DNA from 2 places in the Streptomyces sp. KPB2 genome. Region 2 is predicted to be linked to the other one. Evidence: predicted binding sites of a transcription regulator. Region 2 holds the regulator's gene; the other holds the start of a gene.
The links. Region 2 encodes HrcA, which represses chaperone genes, less so after heat shock. Its sites were predicted from a motif close to TTNGCACTCNGNNNNNCNGAGTGCNAA; they were not measured.
Positions count from the first base shown of each region.

Region 1: the regulator HrcA is predicted to act here: its motif matches at 2,053-2,079, upstream of groES (co-chaperone GroES).

Region 1 covers NZ_CP034353.1:3,327,531-3,330,930, reverse strand. The annotation lists gene D1J63_RS14460 (class I SAM-dependent methyltransferase) at 1-90, opposite strand, end outside; gene D1J63_RS14455 (polysaccharide deacetylase family protein) at 181-1,161, shown strand; gene D1J63_RS14450 (polysaccharide deacetylase family protein) at 1,158-1,904, shown strand; gene groES (co-chaperone GroES) at 2,226-2,534, shown strand; gene groL (chaperonin GroEL) at 2,678-3,400, shown strand, end outside.
Region 2 covers NZ_CP034353.1:5,502,264-5,505,663, forward strand. The annotation lists gene D1J63_RS24730 (DUF3097 domain-containing protein) at 1-679, opposite strand, end outside; gene D1J63_RS24735 (MBL fold metallo-hydrolase) at 714-1,457, opposite strand; gene hrcA (heat-inducible transcriptional repressor HrcA) at 1,624-2,640, shown strand; gene dnaJ (molecular chaperone DnaJ) at 2,641-3,400, shown strand, end outside.

The DNA.
Region 1 (3,400 bases), 2.2 Mb from region 2:
CTCCTGCGCGGGATCGGTGTCGCGCACCTCGTCGAGCAGCGCGCGGCCCTCGGGGGTGAGCAGGGCGTGGAGGGAATCGAGGTCGTTCACCGGGACATTGTGGGCCAGTCGGTGGACCGTGCGCCTCCGGCGCGGTGTCGGACCGGGTTCGGCGGCCGGGCCCTGCGAGGATCCGGCACCATGCGAGCAGTCGTACAAAATGACAAAAGTCGGGCGTCGCGTCGCGTGTCCCGGGCATCCCGTCCCGCACTCCGCGGGGTCCGCCGCCGAGCACTGCGCCGGCGCGGGGCGGCGGCCACCGCCGTCCTCGCCGTCGCCGCCCTCGCCGGCGGCTGTGCGCAGGGCGACGGCCACGGGGAGCGGGGCGCCGCCGGCCGGCAGGGCCCGGAGGCTGCCCCGGCCCGCGCGGCCGACGCCGCGGCCGAGGCGCGCGAGGCCCGGGCCGCCCTCGTCGCCGCCGCCAAGCGCTGGAAGCTCGAGAAGGTCCCGCTGACGGCCCCCGCGCCGCCCGAGAAGAAGCCGGTGATCAAGGCCCGCGAGGGCTTCGAGGTCGACGGCCAGGAGGAGGACGGCCTCCCGCCGGTCTTCACCACGGTCCCCACCAAGGAGAAGGTCGTCTTCCTCACCATCGACGACGGCGCCGAGAAGGACCCGGCGTTCCTGAGGATGATGAGCGAGCTGAAGATCCCGTACACCGTCTTCCTCACCGACGACGAGATCAAGGACGACTACGGCTACTTCAAGAAGATGCAGGCCCGGGGCGTCACCCTCAACAACCACACCCTGAGCCACCCCTACCTGCCCGCGCTCTCCTACGAGGAGCAGAAGCACGAGATCTGCGGCATGCAGGACGTGATGGAGAAGCACTACGGCAAGCGCCCCGTCCTCTTCCGCCCGCCCTTCGGCAACTACAACCGCGACACCCTGCGCGCCGCCAAGTCCTGCGGCATCGAGTACGCCCCGATCTGGAGCGAGGAGGTGTACGTCGACCACTGGGAGTACCGCGAGTGGGACCAGGACCTGCACCCCGGTGACATCGTCCTCACCCACTTCCGGGGCGAGAACGACTGGGACGGCACCATGACCGACATGGTCCGCCGCTTCCTGGACCGGATCACCGCCGACGGATACGCGGTGGCCCGCCTGGAGGACTACCTGTGAGGCGAGGGCGGTCCCGCCCGGCAGGCACCGCCCCGGCCGCCCTCCTGCTCCCGCTGATCCTGCTGCTCCCGCTCACCGCCTGCGACCGGCTCGCCGCCCCCGCCGAACAGGCGGCGGCAGCCGGGGACCCCGCCCAGGACGCCGACCGGGGGCGCCGGCTGCCGCCCGTCGTGGACCACGTCCGTACCGACGACCCGGTCGTCTTCCTCACCTACGACGACAGCGCCGAGCGCGACCCCGCCCTCACCGGCCTGATCCGCGAACGGCGGCTCCCGGTCACCCTGTTCCTCACCGACACCGTCGCCGGACCGGCGTACGGCGACTTCGCCCGGCTGCGGCCGTTCGGGGCGAGCCTGCAGAACCACACCCTGGACCACCGCTCCCTGCGCGGCCTGCCCTACGCCGGCCAGCGCGCCGAGATCTGCGGCCAGCAGACCAAGCTCAAGTCCCGCTTCGGCGTCCGCGCCCACCTCTTCCGGCCGCCGCACGGCGCGTACGACACCACGACCCTGCGTGCCGCCGCCGACTGCGGCATCACGGCCCTGATCCTGTGGCGCGCCACCCTCGACGCCGACGGCGACCTCACCTACACCCGCGGCGAGCCCCGCCTCCACCCCGGCGACATCATCGCCGTGGACCCGGACCACCCGACGGCCACGAACCTGACGGCCCGCACGGAGCGTCTGCTGAAGACGATCGAGCAGCAGGGGCTGAGGGTGGGCAACTTGGAAAAGTACCTCTAGTCACAGCCCGTCCGGCGTTTGAGGACAAGGCCCGTTCAGGGCCGAAGCGGGGGCCTGGGGGCGGCAGCCCCCAGCGACGCCCACACCCACGCAGGGTGCCTTCACAAACCGGCGTTCACACGAAAACCCCGCCGACGCGCCGCCGGCATTGGCACTCCGCTTGACCGAGTGCTAACCGCAGTCATAGTCTCGGCTCTGGCACTCCCCACCGGAGAGTGCCAACACAGCGACGGGCAGGTCCGGCACCCGCGACGACGGATCGACCTGGTCGCCACCTCAGACAGTTAACCCCGTGAGATCTCCGAAGGGGGAGGTCGGATCGTGACGACCGCCAGCTCCAAGGTTGCCATCAAGCCGCTCGAGGACCGCATCGTGGTCCAGCCGCTCGACGCCGAGCAGACCACGGCTTCGGGCCTGGTCATTCCGGACACCGCCAAGGAGAAGCCCCAGGAGGGCGTCGTCCTGGCCGTGGGCCCGGGCCGCTTCGAGGACGGCAACCGTCTTCCGCTCGACGTCACCGTCGGCGACGTCGTGCTCTACAGCAAGTACGGCGGCACCGAGGTGAAGTACAACGGCGAGGAGTACCTCGTCCTCTCGGCCCGCGACGTGCTCGCGATCGTCGAGAAGTAGAAGTAGCGCTTCTCAGTAGTACTTCACTTCGAAGCACCTTGCTTTCCAGCTGCGCCCCTGGCTCCCGCGACCATAAAAAGCCGGGCGTCGGGGGCGCAGTTGCCGTATAACCCCAAGATTTCCGGAAGAGGGCTCACGCTCCCATGGCGAAGATCCTGAAGTTCGACGAGGACGCCCGTCGCGCCCTCGAGCGCGGCGTCAACAAGCTTGCCGACACGGTGAAGGTGACGATCGGCCCCAAGGGCCGCAACGTCGTCATCGACAAGAAGTTCGGCGCCCCCACCATCACCAACGACGGCGTCACCATCGCCCGCGAGGTCGAGGTCGAGGACCCGTACGAGAACCTCGGCGCCCAGCTGGTGAAGGAGGTGGCGACCAAGACCAACGACATCGCGGGTGACGGCACCACCACCGCCACCGTGCTCGCCCAGGCGCTCGTGCGCGAGGGCCTGAAGAACGTCGCCGCGGGTGCCTCCCCGGCGCTGCTCAAGAAGGGCATCGACGCCGCCGTCAAGGCCGTCTCCGAGGACCTCCTCGCCACCGCCCGCCCGATCGACGAGAAGTCCGACATCGCCGCCGTGGCCGCGCTGTCCGCCCAGGACCAGCAGGTCGGCGAGCTGATCGCCGAGGCGATGGACAAGGTCGGCAAGGACGGTGTCATCACCGTCGAGGAGTCCAACACCTTCGGTCTGGAGCTGGACTTCACCGAGGGCATGGCCTTCGACAAGGGCTACCTGTCGCCGTACTTCGTGACGGACCAGGAGCGCATGGAGGCCGTCCTCGACGACCCGTACATCCTGATCAACCAGGGCAAGATCTCCTCCATCGCGGACCTGCTGCCGCTGCTGGAGAAGGTCATCCAGGCC
Region 2 (3,400 bases):
GGGCCCGGCACACCCCGGTCTTCCAGTCCTGACCGCGAGGCACCCTGGGCCAGCCCTCAATCCCCACCGACGACGGTTTCACGGCCTCCCAGATGTCGATGTACGGGTGGCCCACCACCAGCGCGTGCTCGCTCGTCACCGCCTCCGCGATGCGCCACTCCTTCGAACCCGGCACCAGGTGGTCCACCAGGACGCCCAGCCGTGCGTCCGGGCCGGGGGCGAAGTCGGCGACGATCGACGGGAGGTCGTCCACGCCGCCCAGGTACTCCACGACGACGCCCTCGACGCGCAGGTCGTCGCCCCAGACCTTCTCGACCAGCTCGGCGTCGTGCCGCCCCTCGACATAGATGCGCCCGGCGCGCGCCACCCGCGCCCGTGCGCCGGGGACGGCGACCGAACCGGACGCCGTACGGGAGGGCCGTACCGGGCCGGTGGACGAGGACGGCCGCACCAGCGTCACCACCCGCCCCTCCAGCAGGAACCCGCGTGGTTCCAGCGGGAAGACGCGGTGCTTGCCGAAGCGGTCCTCCAGGGTCACCGTGCCCGCCTCGCAGCGGATCACCGCGCCGCAGAACCCGGTGCCGGGCTCCTCGACCACCAGACCGGGGTCGGCCGGCACCTCGGGAACGGGCTGCGGTTTCTTCCACGGAGGGGTCAGGTCGGCGGAGTACTGGCGCATTCTGCCGACGATACGAGGAACGCCCGCCCGGTGATCAGCGCGACACGCCGAACCGGACGGCCAGCGCGTCCCGTTGGGCCCGCACGAACGCCGCGTCCACCACCGCTCCGTGACCCGGCACGTACAGCGCGTCGTCGCCGCCCAGATCGAGCAGCCGGTCCAGGGCCGCCGGCCAGTCGGACGGTACGGCGTCGGGGCCCGCCTGCGGCTCGCCGGACTCCTCGACCAGGTCGCCGCAGAAGACGACGGCCGGGGAGCCGGGCACCAGCACCGCCAGATCGTGTGACGTGTGCCCCGGACCCACGTCGGCCAGCAGGAGCTGACGGCCACCGCCCAGGTCGAGCCGCTGCTCGCCGCGGACATCCTGCCGGACGGGGACGAGCGCGTCGGCCGCCTCCCGCGCCGCCCGCGCGTCCAGCCCCTCCGCCACCGCGTCCGCGCGCAACGCCTCCCGCCCCTGTCCGCCCGGCGCGAACAGCGCGCCCGTACCCGCCGCGCCGTACGCGCCGTACACCTCCGCGCCCTCGAACGCCGCCGCGCCGAAGACGTGGTCGAAGTGCGGGTGGGTCAGCGCGAGATGTGTCACACGGTGGTCGGCGAGCCGCCGCGCCGCCTCGTGCAACCGGGCGCCCTCCGCCAGGCTGGACCCCGCGTCCACCATCAGTGCCCCGCCCGCGCCGAGCACCAGCCCCGCCGTGCAGTCCCAGCCCGGCAGCCGGCACCGCCCCACCCCGTCCGCCAGCCGCTCCCAGCCCAGCTCTTCCCAAGTCACCGTCACGGCGACGACGCTAACGGCATCGTCACGGCCTTGCCGGGGGCGTACCCCACGGCCGTACACTGGGCCGGGGAAGTCTGGCACTCGCGAGCCGTGAGTGCCAGGGCAGACAGGTCAACGCAGGCCAGACAGGCCGAAACGGGCGGACGACAGCTGGAGGTGCGCGCCGATGCTCAGTGAACGCAGGCTCCAGGTGCTGCGCGCCATCGTCCAGGACTACGTCGGCACCGAGGAACCGGTCGGTTCCAAGGCCCTCACCGAGCGGCACAACCTCGGCGTCTCCCCGGCCACCGTGCGCAACGACATGGCGGCCCTGGAGGACGAGGGGTTCATCGCCCAGCCGCACACCAGCGCCGGGCGCATCCCGACCGACAAGGGCTACCGGCTCTTCGTCGACAAGCTGGCCGGCGTCAAGCCGATGACCGCGCCCGAGCGGCGTGCCATCCAGAACTTCCTGGAGGGCGCCGTCGACCTCGACGACGTGGTGGCCCGCACGGTGCGGCTGCTCGCGCAGCTCACCCGGCAGGTCGCCGTCGTGCAGTACCCCTCGCTGACCCGTTCGACGGTGCGGCACGTGGAGCTGCTCTCGCTGGCGCCCGCGCGCCTGATGCTGGTGCTGATCACGGACACCGGCCGGGTCGAGCAGCGCATGGTCGACTGCCCGGCGCCGTTCGGCGAGGCCTCGCTGGCCGATCTGCGGGCCCGGCTCAACAGCCGGGTCGCGGGACGCCGTTTCACGGATGTCCCGTCTCTGGTGGAAGATCTTGCGGAGCCCTTCGAGGCCGAGGATCGGGGTACGGTCTCCACCGTGCTCTCCACTCTCCTGGAGACGCTGGTCGAGGAGAACGAGGAGCGGCTGATGATCGGCGGCACCGCCAATCTGACCCGCTTCGGGCACGACTTCCCCTTGGTGATCCGGCCGGTGCTGGAGGCACTGGAGGAGCAGGTCGTGCTCCTCAAGCTGCTCGGCGAGGCGAAGGATCCGGGCGTGACCGTACGGATCGGTCATGAGAACGCCCACGAGGGACTCAACTCAACGTCCGTCGTGTCGGTCGGCTACGGTTCGGGCGGCGAGGCGGTTGCCAAGCTCGGCGTGGTCGGACCGACCCGCATGGACTACCCGGGAACGATGGGAGCGGTACGCGCAGTGGCACGGTACGTCGGACAGATCCTGGCGGAGTCGTAGGTGGCCACGGACTACTACGCCGTACTCGGCGTGCGCCGCGACGCTTCCCAGGACGAGATCAAGAAGGCGTTCCGGAGGCTCGCCCGCGAGCTGCACCCGGACGTCAACCCCGATCCGAAGACCCAGGAGCGGTTCAAGGAGATCAACGCCGCCTACGAGGTGCTGTCGGACCCGCAGAAGAAGCAGGTCTACGACCTCGGCGGCGACCCGCTCTCCCAGGCCGGGGGCGGCGGTGGCGCCGGCGGCTTCGGCGCGGGCGGCTTCGGGAACTTCTCGGACATCATGGACGCGTTCTTCGGTACGGCGTCGCAGCGCGGGCCGCGCTCGCGCACCCGCCGGGGCCAGGACGCGATGATCCGCATCGAGGTCGAGCTGGACGAGGCCGCCTTCGGCACGACCAAGGACATCCAGGTCGACACGGCGGTCGTCTGCAACACCTGCAACGGCGAGGGCGCGGCGCCGGGCACGTCGGCCCAGACCTGTGACATGTGCCGCGGTCGCGGTGAGGTCTCGCAGGTCACCCGGTCCTTCCTGGGCCAGGTCATGACCTCCCGACCCTGCCCCCAGTGCCAGGGCTTCGGCACCGTGGTCCCCACCCCGTGCCCCGAGTGCGCGGGCGACGGCCGGGTCCGCTCCCGGCGCACCCTGACCGTGAAGATCCCGGCCGGGGTCGACAACGGCACCCGGATCCAGCTCGCGGGCGAGGGCGAGGTCGGCCCCGGCGGCGGCCCCGCCGGCGACCTGTACGTCGAGATCCACG